DNA from 2 places in the Fusobacterium perfoetens ATCC 29250 genome. Region 2 is predicted to be linked to the other one. Evidence: riboswitches for the same ligand, from Rfam matches in the RefSeq annotation. Region 2 holds a riboswitch; the other holds the start of a gene.
What was found. A riboswitch is a leader RNA that binds a small molecule or an ion and turns the genes downstream of it on or off. The one in region 2 is predicted to bind thiamine pyrophosphate.
Positions count from the first base shown of each region.

Region 1 (8,399 bases), on a different contig from region 2:
CAGATGGAGATGTAGAAATAAGGTCAATATCATATTCTCTTCTCAATCTTTCTACAATTATTTCCATATGTAATAAACCTAAGAAACCACATCTAAATCCAAATCCTAAGGCAAGAGATGTTTCAGGTACAAAGTTTAATGAAGCGTCATTTAATTGTAATTTTTCTAAAGATTCTCTTAAATCTCCATAATCATCAGTTGATATTGGATAAATTCCAGCAAAAACCATTGATTGAGCTGGTCTAAATCCATATAATGGTTCAGCACAAGGTCTGTTTGAATGAGTTATTGTATCTCCAACTCTAGAATCTTTTATAGTTTTAAGTCCTGTAATTATATATCCAACAGAACCAGAAGAAAGTTCATCAGTAGGTTTCATATTAGGTGAGAAAATTCCACACTCTAATATTTCAGCTTCTTTTTCAGTTGACCAAATTTTTATTTTATCTCCTTTTCTGATACATCCATCTTCTACTTTAATATAAGTAATAACTCCTCTATAATCATCAAATTTTGAGTCAAATATTAGAGCTCTTAAAGGAGCTTCTTCATCATAATTAGGACAAGGAATTCTCTTAACAATTTCTTCTAATAAATCTTCAATTCCTAAATTAATTTTTGCTGATGTCAATACAGCATCATCAGCTGGTAATCCTATTACATCTTCTATTTCTTTTTTTACTCTTTCAGGTTCAGCTGCTGGTAAATCTATTTTATTTATAACAGGAACTATTTCTAAATCATTTTCAAGAGCTAAATAAACATTAGCTAATGTTTGAGCTTCAACACCTTGAGCAGCATCTACTACAAGTAAAGCTCCTTCACAAGCTGATAAAGACCTAGATACTTCATATATAAAGTCTACATGTCCTGGAGTATCAATAAGATTTAATTCATAAGTATTTCCATCTTTGGCAGTATAATATAAAGTAACAGCTTGAGCTTTTATAGTAATTCCTTTTTCTCTTTCAAGATCCATAGAATCAAGTAATTGAGACTTCATATCACGCTCAGCTACTGTATGAGTAGCTTCTAAAAGTCTATCAGCAATAGTTGACTTTCCGTGGTCAATATGAGCAATGATTGAAAAGTTTCTTTTAAATTTTTGTTGCACTTAGACCTCCTAAAATAATTAAAATTAATTTTATAATACACTATATTATAAAATAAACACCTAAAAATTGCAAGAGAGTTAAAAGATTAAGCCCAATTTCCATTAATAAATATTTTTTCTATATTTCCATCTTCATCAAAAGCATCTATATTTAAATCTCTAGTTCCAAACATAAAATCCACATGAGTTAAAGAATCATTCATTCCAACTTTTTCCATTTCTTCTGGTGTTAGTTTATCTCCATTTTCAATACAACTAGAGTAAGCTTGTCCAATGGCTAAGTGACAAGAAGCATTTTCATCAAATAAAGTATTATAGAATAAAATACCTAAATTAGAAATAGGTGAATCATAAGGAACAAGAGCAATTTCTCCTAAATATTTTGCTCCTTCATCTATACTTACAAGATTTTCTAAAGCTTCATATCCTTTTTCAGCAGTAAATTTTACAATTTTTCCATTTTCAAAAGTTATAGAAAAATTATCAATTAAATTTCCACCATAATTAAGAGGTTTAGAAGCATAAACAACTCCATTTACACCATATTTATGAGGCATTGAAAAAACTTCTTCAGTAGGAATATTGGCTACAAATTCTACTCCTGATTTTGTAATATCTTTTCCAGAAGCCCAAATATGATTTTTAGGAAGCTCAACAATTAAATCTGTTCCAAGAGAGTTTGTTATTCTAAATTTTTTAAATTGCTTTTTATTTAAATAATTCATTTTTTCTTCTAAATTTTTTAAATGATTTTTCCATACTTCTGTAGCATCATTTTCTTCTGTTACTTTAGTAGATTTTAATATAGCTTCCCATAATAAATCTATAGCTTTTTCATCAGACTTTCCAGGGAATATTTTCTTAGCCCAAGCTAAAGTAGGGACAGATATAATATTCCATTGAAGTTCATTTACCATTATTTTATCATAATAAGGTTTTAATGCTTGACTTCTAGTTTTTTGATAAAGAGCTATCTTTTCACTGTTTACACCTGATAATAATTCTGGGTCATTAGCAGCAATACTTAAAAAAGCAGCTCCTTTATTAGCATAATGCATTAAAGACTCCACTTGCCAATTAGGTATTTCCTCAAATATTTTTTTATCTCCATGGATGAAAGTCATCTTTTTACAAAAATCATCATTCCAATGAACAATAACTTCACTAGCTCCTAATTCGTAGGCTCTTTCAACTAAAAGTCTTGTAAATTCAAAAATTTCTATAGGGGACATTATAACAAGAGCTTGTCCTTTTTGAATGTTAATTCCTATTTCTAAAGATAAATCTACATATTTTTTTAAAAGTTCTTTTTTTATCATTTTATTTCTCCTTGTATAATATTAATGTAAAAATTATTTATTATCTTGAAAATCACGACGAAGTTGAAAATAAGAAGCTCCAATTAAAAAATAAAGTAGAGGAATAAGAATAAGAGCATCATTTTGAAAAATATTATATAAATATGTAGCAACTATTCCACCACAAAAAAATGCTATAATAGTTGTAATATAGTAAAAAATTTTTATGTTATCCACTTTTATTCCTCTTAGTTTATATCCTATATAGACTCCTAAATCACTGATACTTCCTGTTAAATGAGAAGTTCTTATAAGAATACCTTTATATGTCATAAAAAGTCCATTTTGAATACCAGTAGTGAGACAAAGCATATAAGCAAAATTATTATTATCTTTAAAAAAAATATATGAAAAAAATATTGCAAATCCAATTCCGAAAAAGATTAGCCCATATCTTTTTCTTATATTAAAAGCTCTTTCTCCAATGATGGCTCCTGAAAAAATATTTCCAACCAAAAATAATAATAGCCCTAAAAATATTTTTATTATTTGGTCATCAATGGGAACATGATTTATCATATGGATTGCTGCTTTAGAAATATCTCCTGTAAAATGGGTTAGAGTTAATCCAATTAAAATAATACCATAAACATTTGCATAACCACTAATAAAACTTAAAGTTCCTATCCAAAATAAAACTAAATCCTCATGTCGTTGCATAAAATTTTCCTCCCCATTTAAACTCATATTATAATTAAATTTTATCATAATATTCAATAAAAGAATATTAATTTTTATAAAATTTTATTATTGAAAATATTTAATTTTTATGATAATATATTTCTTGAAAATCAAGCTACTAGGGGAGCTTTTAGCTGAGAATTTAGACCCTTAATTACCTGATCTAGATAACACTAGCGGAGGAAAGTGGCAAAGAATAATTTTATATTTTTTGTATAATTATTTTCTTTGACTAAGTAAGGTTCTAGAGAATAATTTTTTTTATTTTTAGGAGGAAAGTTGAAAGAAGAGTTTTTTAAAACATCTGAAATAGTTTTAAAAGTAGAAAATATAAGTTTTTTTTATGATAAAAAAGATTTATTAATAAAAGATTTATCTTTTTCTTTAAAGAAAAATGAATTTTTATCTATTATAGGAAGTAGTGGATGTGGAAAATCAACAATTATTAAATTAATAAGTGGAATTAAAAAAATGAATTCAGGAGATATAGTAGGAAAAAAAACTGCTTATATGCCTCAAAAAGACCTTCTTCTTCCTTGGAGAAATGTTTTAGAAAATATACTTCTTCCATCGGAACTAAGTAAAAAAAATCTTAATGAAGAGAAAAAAAAGGCTATTGATTATCTAAAGAAATTAAATTTAGAGAAATATGAAGAAAAATATCCTTATGAGTTGTCAGGAGGAATGAAACAAAGAGTTTCTTTTATTAGAACTTTGTTAACAGATGCTGATATTCTTTTATTAGATGAGCCTTTTAGTGCTTTAGATGCTATAACAAAAGAAAACTTACAAAAATGGTTACTAGAAGTTCTAAAAGATTTTGATAAGAGTATAATATTTATAACTCATGATATAAATGAAGCTATTTTTTTATCTGATAGGATTTTAGTTTGTCAAAATAGACCTTTAGATTCTTTTAAAGAATATATAATTCCTAAAGAAAAAAAATTGGATTTAGAATTTATAAAAGAGGTTAAAGAGAAAATTTTAATTGATATAGGAGGTGGTAAGTAGATGAAGAAAAATTCCCCAGCCTTGATTTTATCAATTATATTATTCTTATTTTGGGAAATATTAGCAAGATATGTAAATCTAGCTTTTATATTACCTTGGCCAACTCTTATTATAGAGAGGTTTTGGCAATTAAAAAAAATATTGATTTGTCATCATTTGATAGCTACATTAAAGATTTCATTTATTTCTTTAGCTATATCATTAGTATTAGCTATAGTACTAGCAATATTTATGGATATAAACAAAAGTATAGAAAATGCAATATATCCTATAATTGTGACTAGCCAAACAATTCCAATAACCACTATAGCTCCAATATTTATTTTATGGTTTGGATATTCCATATGGTCAAAAGTTTTAGTTGCAATAATTATTACATTTTTCCCTGTAACTATAAATATTTCTCAGGGATTAAAATCAATAAAAGAAGAACATCTAGAGCTTTTTAAAAGTATGGGAGCTTCAAAATTGGATATTTTTATTAAATTAAAAATTCCTTCGACTCTACCATATTTTTTCTCTTCATTAAAAATGGCAATTCCCTTTGTAATAATAGGAACAACTATAGGAGAGTGGTTAGGAGCTAATGAAGGATTAGGATATTTTAGTAAGAGAATGATGACACAATTAGATGGGGCAGGAGTTTTTGCTCCAGCAATTTTAATATCAATAATAGTTGTACTTATTGTAAAATTTATTTCACTTATAGAAGATAAATTATTAATTTGGGTAAAAAAATAAAGGAGATTTCAATGAAAAAAATAAAATATTTATTACTATTTTTATTAGTTTTTAGTTTTGGTTTTGGAAAAGAAAAAAAATTACAAGATTTTGATGTAATATTAGATTGGTATCCAAATGCTATTCATAGTTTTTTATATATAGCTGATGAAAAAGGATATTTTGAAGAAGAGGGAATTAATTTAGTAATTCACTATCCAGCTAATGTATCAGACCCAATAGCTTTACCAGCTGTAAAAAAAGCTCATGTTGGAATGTATTATTTACATCAATTAATAATGGCTAGAGCAAATGAAAATATTCCTGTAAAATCTATTGGAGCTATTGTACAAAAACCTTTAAATGTTGTTATTGCTCCTGAAAGTAAAAATATAAAAAGACCAAAAGATTTAGAAGGAAAAACAGTTGGATATTCACAAGGATATGTAGCAGAAAGATTATTACAAACAGTTATAAAAAATGATGGAGGAGATTTATCAAAAACAAATCTTATAGATGTGGGATTTGACTTATTAACAGCTACTATAACAAAAAAAGTTGATGCTACTTTTGGTGGATTTGTAAACCATGAAGTTCCTGTTTTCCAAGATAAAGGATTAGAGGTTAATTACTTTTATCCAACTGATTTTGGATTTCCTAACTATTATGAAGAAGTTTTTGTAGCTAATGAAGATATGGTAAAAGCTAATCCAGAACTTTATAAAGGATTCTTAAGAGCTATAGCAAGAGGATTTGAAGAGATGAAAAATGATCCAGAGGGAGCTATTGATTTATTATTACAAAAACAAGAAGCAGACCAATTCCCATTAACAAAAACTGTTGAAATGAAAAGTATTAATATATTACTTCCATTAATGGAAACAAAAGAAAATAAATTCTTATCTCAAGATAAAAAAGTATGGGAAGAGAATATTCAATGGATGTATAATGAAAAAATGATAAATAAAGAAATAACTTCAGAAGATGTAATGATAGAGCTATAAATAGGAAGAGTTATAATTTTATAATATTTTTATTTTAAAGTTCTAACATAAGAAAATTAAGAAAAAATTAATATAAAAAAGAGCTAGATAATATTTTTTTAAATACTAGTTAGCTCTTTTTTATTAATAATTAAAAAACTTATAAATATCTAAAATTAATAATAATTCAATTTTTTATAAAAAGAATATTCAAATTAGTTATTTAAATTATATATTTTATTTCTTAATTTGACATTTTAGATTTCCTATTTTTCTTCAAATTTTGGAATCATAAAATCCATTGATCTTTCAAGATGTTTTCTATTAATTTTTAATGCTTTAGCTAAATCTCTATTTTTGATACAATCTAAAATTTTAACATGGTCATTAAAAGCTTCAATTTTTCTAATATTCTCATCTATAGCTAATCTTCTAAATCTTTTAAGATAAAGATTTATATTATTAATCATACCCATTACTCTAGGAACTTTGGCAATTTCATATAACTCTATATTGAATTGAGAAAAAAGAGAAAAAATTTCTTCTAAATCATTTTCTTTTAACTTTTTTTCAGTTTTTTTTAAAATTTCTTCAATAAGTTTTATTTCTTTTTCAGTAGCTTTTTTTATAACTTCTTCTAAAATAATTCCTTCTAAAGCTATTCTTATTTTATATATTTCAATAAGTTCTTCTTTAGTAGTTTTTTTTACGATAACTCCCCCTGTAGAATTAGAAACGACAAGTCCTTCTAACTCTAGCATTCTTAGAGCTTCTCTTATAGGAGTTCTACTTATTTGGAATATTTTAGAATATTCAGTTTCTATAATTCTTTCTCCTTGAGGAATTTTACCATCTATAATCATTTCTTTTAATACATCATAAACTTTTTCTCTCATAGATTTATTTCTTTCTATTATCATTATAAAATACCTCTTTTCGTTTTGTGTATACACAGAACATTTTATACTATAAATATTTTATTGTCAAGAAAAATAAGATTAAAAAAATTAATAGTGTTTTTTTAATTCATTTTTTTTAAAAAATACACTTTGTTTGTAAAAAAATTTCAAAAAAAACTTGCTTTTTAGAAAAAATATAATATAATTATATTAAATAGTAGTTTATAAAGAAGTATATTTTATTAAGGAGAGTGGTTTTTTATGTTCGCTTATCTACAAAAAATTGGTAAAGCACTTATGGTTCCAGTAGCAGTTCTTCCAGCTGCGGCTATTCTTATGGGTATTGGTTATTGGATTGACCCTGTTGGTTGGGGAGGAAATAGCCAATTAGCAGCTTTTTTAATTAAAGCAGGAGCAGCTATTATTGATAATATGCCTATATTATTTGCTGTTGGTGTAGCTTTTGGACTTTCAAAAGATAAAAATGGTGCAGCAGCCCTTGCTGGTTTAGTTGCTTTTGAAGTTGTTACTACTTTATTATCTATTGGTGCAGTTTCTCAAATGACAGGAGTACCAGCAGACCAAGTATCACCTGCTTTTGGAAAAATCAATAACCAATTTGTAGGAATTTTATGTGGAGTTATTGCAGGAGAATTATATAATAAATTCCATAATTTAGAACTTCCTAAATTCTTAGCCTTTTTTAGTGGAAAAAGATTTGTGCCAATTATAACATCAGTTGTTATGTTAATTGTTTCATTTATATTATTATATATTTGGCCAGTAATTTATTCAGCACTAGTTTCTTTTGGTATTGCTATTGCAAAATTAGGACCTTTAGGAGCTGGAATTTATGGATTCTTTAATAGATTATTAATACCTGTTGGATTACACCATGCATTAAACTCAGTATTTTGGTTTAACGTTGCTGGAATTAATGATATTGGAAGATTCTGGGGAGATCCTGCTGCAGCATATGCTGGATTACCAGAAGCTATTCAAGGAAGTTATCATGTTGGAATGTATCAAGCAGGATTTTTCCCAATTATGATGTTTGGATTATTAGGAGCATGTTTAGCATTTATAACAACAGCTAAAGTTGAAAATAAGGAAAAAATAAAATCTATCATGTTAGCAGCAGGATTTGCAAGTTTCTTTACAGGAGTAACAGAACCAATTGAATTTGCATTTATGTTTGTTGCACCACCATTATATTTATTACATGCTGTTTTAACAGGAATATCTGTATTTATAGCAGCTTCATTTGATTGGATGGCAGGATTTGGATTTTCTGCAGGATTTGTAGATTTCTTCTTATCTTTACGTAATCCAAATGCAAATAATCCATTTATGTTAATAATATTAGGGTTAGTATTCTTTGTAGTTTATTTTGTAATATTTAGAGCTGTAATAGTTAAAGCAAATTTAAGAACTCCAGGAAGAGAAGAAGATGATGATACTGCAGTAATTAATGAATTTAAAGGAGAAGCAACTTCTAATGTAAAATTAGCAACAGCTTTACTACCATTATTAGGTGGAGCTGAAAATATAGTTGTAATAGATAATTGTACAACAAGATTGAGATTAGAAGTTAAAGATTCAACAATAGTAAAAGATAAAGAAATTAAAA
Region 1 covers NZ_KK211417.1:100,148-108,546, reverse strand. The annotation lists gene lepA (translation elongation factor 4) at 1-1,114, opposite strand, end outside; gene T364_RS0110150 (aminopeptidase) at 1,201-2,433, opposite strand; gene T364_RS0110145 (YoaK family protein) at 2,467-3,132, opposite strand; TPP riboswitch at 3,264-3,355, shown strand; gene T364_RS0110140 (ABC transporter ATP-binding protein) at 3,433-4,167, shown strand; gene T364_RS0110135 (ABC transporter permease) at 4,168-4,908, shown strand; gene T364_RS0110130 (ABC transporter substrate-binding protein) at 4,920-5,891, shown strand; gene T364_RS0110125 (GntR family transcriptional regulator) at 6,137-6,790, opposite strand; gene nagE (N-acetylglucosamine-specific PTS transporter subunit IIBC) at 7,031-8,399, shown strand, end outside.
Region 1: another riboswitch for thiamine pyrophosphate. It lies ahead of T364_RS0110140 (ABC transporter ATP-binding protein); the one in region 2 lies ahead of thiS (sulfur carrier protein ThiS).

Region 2 (8,399 bases):
ATAAATTTGTCAACTATTTTTTTTATTTTTTCTTTATGTTATAATAAAGTTGGTATTACATACAGAGAGGTGATAAAATTGAACAAAGTATTTCAAATGTCTGAACGGTATAGGGTAGGTCTAATTTTAGCTATTGTAGGTGGTTATTTAGATGCTTACACTTATGTGTGTAGAGGTAAGGTATTTGCAAATGCTCAAACAGGAAATATAGTTTTATTTGGAATAAAACTTGTAGAAAAACAATGGGGTAGTGCTTTAGAATATTTTACTCCAATAATGGCCTTTGTAGTAGGGATTCTTCTTTCAGAGTTTTTTAGAAAAAAATATAATAAAGAATTTTTACATTGGAGACAAAGTATTTTATTATTAGAAATGGCTATTTTGATAATGGTATCTTTTATGCCTATGGGAGATTTAGATATATTAGTAAATGTACTAATATCTTTTGTGTGCTCTCTTCAGGTAGAAGCTTTTAGAAAATTTAGAGGTAAAGCTTATGCTTCAACAATGTGTACAGGAAATTTAAGAAGTGCAAGTGAAGCTCTTTATAAATCTATGATAGGAAAAAATAAAGAAGATTTTAGGAGTAGTATGAACTATTTTGGAATAATAACTTTTTTTATTATAGGTGGAATGATAGGAGCTATTCTTACTAAAAAATATTTAGAAAAATCGGTTCTTTTTTCTGTAATTGGATTAATGATAGTATTTATAATGATGTTTGTTGATTATGATAGAAATAAAAAAGAAACTTGTTAAGGAAACTTAACGAGTTTTTTATTTACAAATTTTTTATTTTAATAAATTACTAATGTGATTTTATTTTATAAAAAATGTAATGAAAAAAAATAATAACGTTATGAAATAAAAAATAAATTTTATTTATATATTGACTTTTCAAGGATATATATAGTATAATTTTTTTTGTTCATGTAAAATATGTTTTTTTATTTTAATAATAGTGTTATGTAAAAAACGAAAAGGAGTTTTTTATGGGAAGGAAATTAAAGTTCACAAGAGAAGAAATTTTAAATAAAGCTTATGAAATTTTGGTAAAAGAAGGTATGAAAAAAATTTCAGCTAGGACAATAGCTAATGAGTTGGGAATATCAACAATAGGTGTTTACTCTAATTTTAAATCAATGTCAGATTTAAAAAATGAACTTTCATTACTTGCTAAAAATAAACTACTAGATAAAGTAAAAATTAATTATACAGAACTTGGACTTTTAAATATAGGAATAGGAATTTGTCTTTTTGCTAAAGAGGAAAAGGCTTTATTTAGAGCTATATTTATGAGAGAAAATTTATCAGAAGAATTTTTAAATGAAATTACTAGAGATTTGATAAATTTAGTTTATAAAGGATTTAAAGAGAGTGACAAATACAATATTTTAAAAGATAGTACTATTAACTGGATGATAAGAAAAGGTTGGTGGTATACTCATGGTTTTGCTTGTTTAATTTGCTCAGGTTTTTATAATCCAACTTATGAAATGATTGAAAGTGAATTACGTGAAGTTGGTTATCTTATATTAAAACAAGCTATGAAAATAAATGAGGAAAAAAATTAAAAATTATATATAGATTAAGGAGAGAGAAATGAAAAAAACACTTATGTTAACAGCTTTAATAGCTTCAGTAAATGTTTATGCTGGAAGTATTGATTATTTAGCCCAACAAGATGCTGAATATTTTGCCCATGCTTCAATGACAGGAAAAATTGGAACATCAGGAGCTTTCTATAATCCAGCTGGTACAGCTTTCATGGAAGATGGACTTTATGTAAAAGTAAACACTCAAACAGTATTTAAAAATTATACTATGAATACAGATTATAAAGGAATACCTGGATTTACAGATAATGTAAAAGGAAAACATGATAGTGATTATCCATCAGTAATGGTTCCAAGTATTCAAATAGTAAAAAAAGATGGAGATAGAAGTTATTTCTTACACGGTGGTATAGCTGCTGGTGGAGGAAGTTTAAAATATAACAATGGAATATCAGCTTTTGAAGTTATTGGAGAAGGAATACAAGGAATATTTAGACAAGAACAAATTAAACTTGGAGAATCTCCAGAAGCAACAGTTGAATATTTAGGAGGAAGTAAAGTAAAAGGTTCATCTTTTTATTATAATTTAAACTTAGGAATGGCTCAAAAACTTAATGAAAAATTTTCTGTAGCTGGAGGAGTTAGATTTATTTATGCTACAAGAGCTTTAGAAGGAACAGGACATTTTGGATTAGACCTAGATGGGCAAGGAAATATTCCTCAACAAAATGTAGATGTTACTATAGATTCTGAAAGAGAAGCTTATGGAATTGGTTGGTTAGTAGGATTTAACTATAAACCAATAGAAAAATTAAATATTGGTTTTAAATATGAAAGTGAAATTAAATTAGATTTTGAAGCTAAGAATGGAATGAATGGATTAAAAGTAAATTCTCCAATAAAGGAAGAGGATATATATGGAAGTTTAGCCAAAAATCCTATAGTAAGTGAATGGTTAGTAGATGGATATAGAAATTTACCAGCAATGATGTCATTAGGAATTTCTTATGATGTTAATGATAGACTTACATTACTTACAAGTGGAAACTATTATTTTATAGAAGATGCTAATGATAGTAATGCTTATGCTCATTATACAAATGGATATGAAGCATCAGTTGGATTTGATTATAAACTAAATGAACAATATACTTTAATGGCTGGATACCAATATACAAATACAGGAGCTAATGAAGATACATACAAAGATACTGACTATGCTTTAGATGCTCATATGTATAGTATAGGACTTAAATATACTCCAAATGAAACTAGAACATATACAATCGCTTATTCATATGTAGATTATATTGATGGAACTTCAAAAGAACATGGAACAAGATTTGAGAAACAAGTTCATGCTATTGGATTAGCTGCTGAATTTAAATTATAATAAAAACTTGACAAATAAAACATAAAGTTATACAATACTTTTGAAAAAATTAAATAGATAGCTTACTAGGGGAGCCAAAAAGGCTGAGAGGAGGTTCGACCTCGACTCTTATTACTTGAACCAGATAATGCTGGCGAAAGGAAGTAAAATTATTTCCTCATAAAGAGGCTTTGTACTATTAAGTTATTTAAGAGGAAAATTTTATAAGAAGATTTATCCCTAGTAGATTTCTACTAGGGATTTTTTTATAGAAAAATTTTTGAGAAAGGAGGAAAATTTATGAAAATAATTTTAAACGGTGTTGAAGAGGAAATAGAAAAAGAAATTATTTTAAAAGAATTTATTGAAAAAATTTCAATAGAAAAAAATATAACTCTTTCTGGAGCAGTGGTTTTAGTAAATGATAATCTTATTAAAAAAGATAATTGGCAAGATGTAACTATAAAAGAAAATGATGTTGTAGAAGTTCTAGTTTTTGTTTCTGGTGGATAAGAAAAAATATGTATATAAATAAAAATAAAAAATAAGTTGGAGGAAAAATGGATAAGTTAGTATTAAAAGGACATGAATTTGAAAGTAGATTATTAACAGGAACAGGAAAATTTTCTGATAAAAATTTGATAGCTCCAATGTTAAAAGCAAGTGGTTCAAACATTATAACAATGGCATTAAGAAGAGTAAATTTTTCAAATCCAAAGGAAAATGTTTTAAATTATATTCCTAAAGATGTAACATTATTACCTAATACTTCAGGGGCTAGAAATGCTGAAGAGGCCATAAAAATAGCTAGAATAGCTAGAGAAGCTGGTTGTGGAGATTTTATAAAAATTGAAATAATTAATGATATGAAATATTTAATGCCTGATAATGAAGAAACAATAAAAGCTACAAAAGTATTAGCTGATGAAGGATTTATAGTTTTACCTTATATAGTTCCTGATTTAATTACAGCCAAAAAATTAGAAGAGGCTGGGGCAGCTGCTGTAATGCCTTTAGGTTCACCAATTGGTTCAAATAAAGGATTACAAACAAAAGCTTTAATAGAAATGATAAATGAAAATAAAAAAGTTCCTGTAATTGTAGATGCTGGAATTGGAACTCCATCACAAGCAGCTGAAGCTATGGAAATGGGAGTTGACGCTGTATTAGTTAACACAGCCATTTCAACAGCTGAAGACCCTGTAAAAATGGGAGAGGCTTTTGCTTTGGGAGTAAAAGCTGGGAGAATGGCTTATCTTTCAAAATTAGCTAAAACTTCAAAATATGCTAATGCTTCATCTCCTCTTACAGATTTCTTATTCAGAGGTGAAAAATAATGGGATTTTATTCTGTTGTGAAAGAATGGAAAGATTTTGACTTTGAAGGATATTTTTCAAAAGTTACTGATGAAGATGTGGTAGATAGTATTTATAAAGAACATTTAACTGAATATGATTTTTTAAATTTACTTTCTCCAATAGCTAAAAATCATTTAGAGGAAATGGCTAGAAGAGCTAATGAGATAAAAACTCAACATTTTGGAAATATTATATCTCTTTATATGCCAATATATATTTCAAATTTCTGTACAAATAATTGTACTTACTGTGGTTTCTCAAAGAAAAATCATATTGTAAGAAAACATCAAAATCTTGAACAAATAGAAGAAGAGGCCAAAGAGATAGCAAAAACAGGAGTAGAACATATTTTAATGCTTACAGGAGAAGCTCATGGACTTGTGACTTTAGATTATTTAAAAGATGCTGTAAAAGTATTAAAAAAATATTTTAATTCTGTTTCAATAGAAGTTATGCCATTAGAAGAATGGGAATATAAAGAATTAGTAGATATTGGATTAGATGGATTAACTGTATATCAAGAAACATATAATGAAGAGAGATATGATGAAGTTCATTTATCTGGTAAGAAAAAAGATTATCATTTCCGTTTAGATACTCCAGAGAGAGGGGCAAAAGCTGGAATAAGAACTATTGGAATTGGACCTTTATTTGGTTTGAGTGAAATAAGAAAAGAAGCTTTTATGGCTGGAATGCATTTAAAATATTTAACTGATAATTATTTGAATTCTTCTTTCTCAATCTCTTTACCAAGAATAAATCCAGCAGAAGGGGGATTCCAACCAGACCATCCACTAGATGATATAACTTTTGTACAATTTATGACAGCTTTTAGAATTTTCCAAATAAAAGCGGATATAAATATTTCTACAAGAGAGGTAGCTTCATTTAGAGACCATTTAATGCATATGGGAATTACAAAAATGTCTGTTGGTTCTAAAACAGATGTTGGAGGATATACAGAGAATGACCCATCTACTTGTCAATTTGAAATAAGTGATAATAGAAGTGCTGAAGAAACAATACAAGCAATTAGAGATAATGGATACCAACCAATATTTAAAGATTGGGAGCAAATCAAATGATAATAGGTATAGCTGGTTGTGGTGGAATCGGAAGTAATGTAGCTTATCATTTGGTGAGAACAGGGGTAAAATATTTAAAGTTTGGAGATTTTGATAAGATTGAAGAATCAAACTTGAATAGACAATTTTATTTCAAAAATCAAATTGGAAAATATAAAAGTGAAACTTTAAAAGAGAATTTAACCCTTATAAATCCTGAAATAAAAATTGATTTTGAAATAATTAAATTTGATAGAAATAATATTTCTGAATTTTTTAAAGATTGTGATATTGTAGTAGAAGCTTTTGATAAAAAAGAATATAAAAGTATTTTAGTGGAAGAACTTTTACCACTTGGAAAAAAGATTATTTCAGCTTCTGGAATAGGAGATTATGATACAAAATCAATTGAAATAAAAAATATTGGAAAAAATTTAATTGTAGTAGGAGATTTCAAAAAAGATACTGATGATTATAAGACTTATTCTCATAAAGTTGGAATAGTTGCAGCTTTAATGAGTGAAAAAGTTTTAGAGATAGGAGGATATTTTGAGAAATAGAATAATTATTCCTGAAGGAATCTATGGAATTACAGGTGAAAATTTTACTAATGGAAAGACTAATATACAATGTGTAGAAGAGATGATTCGTGGTGGAATAAAAATAATTCAATATAGAGAAAAGAATAAAAGTTTGGGCGAAAAATTAAAAGAAGCTAGAGAGATAAGGGAAATTTGTAAAAAAAATGGAGTTACTTTTATTGTAAATGATAATATTGATATAGCAATTTTAGTTGATGCAGATGGGGTTCATGTGGGACAAGATGATATTCCTCCTAGTGAAGTAAGGAAACTTATAGGAGAAAATAAAATAATTGGTCTATCAACTCATTCTCCAGAACAAGGAAAAAAAGCTTATGAAAATAATGATGTAGATTATATTGGAGTTGGGCCAATATTTCCTACAACAACAAAAGATACTGCTCCTGTAGGATTAGAATATTTAGAATATGTTGTAAATAATTTAGATATTCCTTTTGTTGCCATTGGAGGAATAAAAGATTATAACATTGATAAAATAATTGAGAGAGGGGCAAAAAGAATTTGCTTAGTAAGTGATATTGTGGGAGCTGAAAATATTTCAGAAAAAGTAAAATCTTTAATAAGCAAATTAAAAAAATAAATTTATTCCTAAAAGACTCTTTAAATAAAAAAAGAGGTTATTGTAAATATAAAATACAATAGCCTCTTTTTATTATAAAAGATATAAAAAATTTATATTTTTGTAGTAGGAATTGTTACTGTAACCTTTGTGCCTTTATTTATTTCACTTTCAATATTCAAATCAATTTTTAATATTCTAGTAATTTTTTTAACTATTGATAAACCTAAACCATGACTTTTTATTTCTCTATTTCTACTTTTATCAACTCTAAAAAATCTATCATAGATATGATTTAGATTTTCTTTTGATATTCCAATACCATTATCTTCAATTATAATTGAAATATTTTTATTATTGACAATAGACACATTTATTTCATTATTATTTCCATATTTTATTGCATTTTCAATAATATTGAAAAATAGTTGTTTTATTAAAAAATAATCAGAGTTTATGTAATTTTCACTACCATTAAAAGATATTTTTTGTTTAGGATAAACAACTTTTAATTCTGAAATAATATTTGAAATAACTTCTGAAATATCCAATTCAATATATTCTAAATTTTCATTATCATCTTTTGCAAGAAATAATAATTTTTTGATAAGAGTATCCATATTTTCAACTTCTTCTTTTATAGAAACAAGTGCTTCTAAAGAAATATCTTTCTTTTCAATTCCCCATCTTTCAATTAAATTTAAGTAACCTTTAATTATAAAAAGAGGAGTTTTTAATTCATGAGAAGCATTATTGACAAACTCTATTTGGGCATTTGTTTGAGTATATAATCTTTCTAACATATTTTCATAAGATAACATAACTTTTTCTATTTCAATAAAGTAATTTTTTGATTTTATTTGGGGATTAATATTATTAAGATTTATATTATTAGTGATTTTTTGTAAATTATTTATAGAGGTAACCACTTCATTATAAAACTTTTTAGATACAAATATACTTATTAAAAAAGCAATAGTTATTAAAATAGTAGAAACTATGATAACATTAAAAAGTAAAAGTCTATCATCAATTAAATTTTTTACTATTAGAACTTCAATATTTCCAAAATCTTCAGCACTAACAATCTTTTTTAAAAAATGATATTTATAAAAATCTATTTTTTGAATTTCATTAGAGAATTTTTTCTTTTCAAATTTATAAAAATTTTCTAAAACTTTATCATCTGAATAAATTTTATTATTAAATTTAAAAAAAACAGTTACTCCAGGAACATCTGGACATTCTTCCAAAGCTTCATAAAAAAATTGGTCTACAGTTTTTTCTTTAGAAACTATTTCTTCTTTAAACTCTGTTAATTCATAACTTAAAAAACTATCTACAGAATATATATCATCAAAAGAAACTTTTTTTATATATGAAGCAAAAAAAAGTAAAAATGTTATATATGGAAGTATAAAAATGACTATTAAAAGTTTATAATTTTTATGAAGTTCATGAGCTAATCTTTTCATATATTTTCTCCAACTAATTTTTTAACTTAAAAATATATCCAAATCCTCGCATAGAGGAAATATATTTTTCGTTTTCTAAATCTATTTTTTTTCTTAAGGAGTTAATAAAGACATCAACTATTTTATTATCACCATCAAAATCAAATCCCCATACTTCTTCTATAATTTTTTCTCTACTTAATCCTATTTCTTTATTTAAAAAGAAAATTTCTAATAATTTATATTCTGTTTTTGTTAAAGAGATTTCTTCATCATTTCTTTTCAAAACTTTTAAAGAAGTATTAAGACTTAAATTTCCATATCGTAAAATATCTTTTGTATTATAATTCTTTTTATTTCTTAAAACAACTCTTATTCTAGCACAAAGTTCTTCTATATTAAAAGGTTTTGTGATATAATCATCAGCACCCATA
Region 2 covers NZ_JHXW01000004.1:60,663-69,061, reverse strand. The annotation lists gene T364_RS0101675 (YoaK family protein) at 97-759, shown strand; gene T364_RS10930 (TetR/AcrR family transcriptional regulator) at 993-1,574, shown strand; gene T364_RS0101665 (OmpP1/FadL family transporter) at 1,603-2,949, shown strand; TPP riboswitch at 3,007-3,108, shown strand; gene thiS (sulfur carrier protein ThiS) at 3,229-3,441, shown strand; gene T364_RS0101655 (thiazole synthase) at 3,489-4,265, shown strand; gene thiH (2-iminoacetate synthase ThiH) at 4,265-5,371, shown strand; gene thiF (sulfur carrier protein ThiS adenylyltransferase ThiF) at 5,368-5,910, shown strand; gene thiE (thiamine phosphate synthase) at 5,900-6,532, shown strand; gene T364_RS0101635 (sensor histidine kinase) at 6,625-7,986, opposite strand; gene T364_RS0101630 (response regulator transcription factor) at 8,000-8,399, opposite strand, start outside.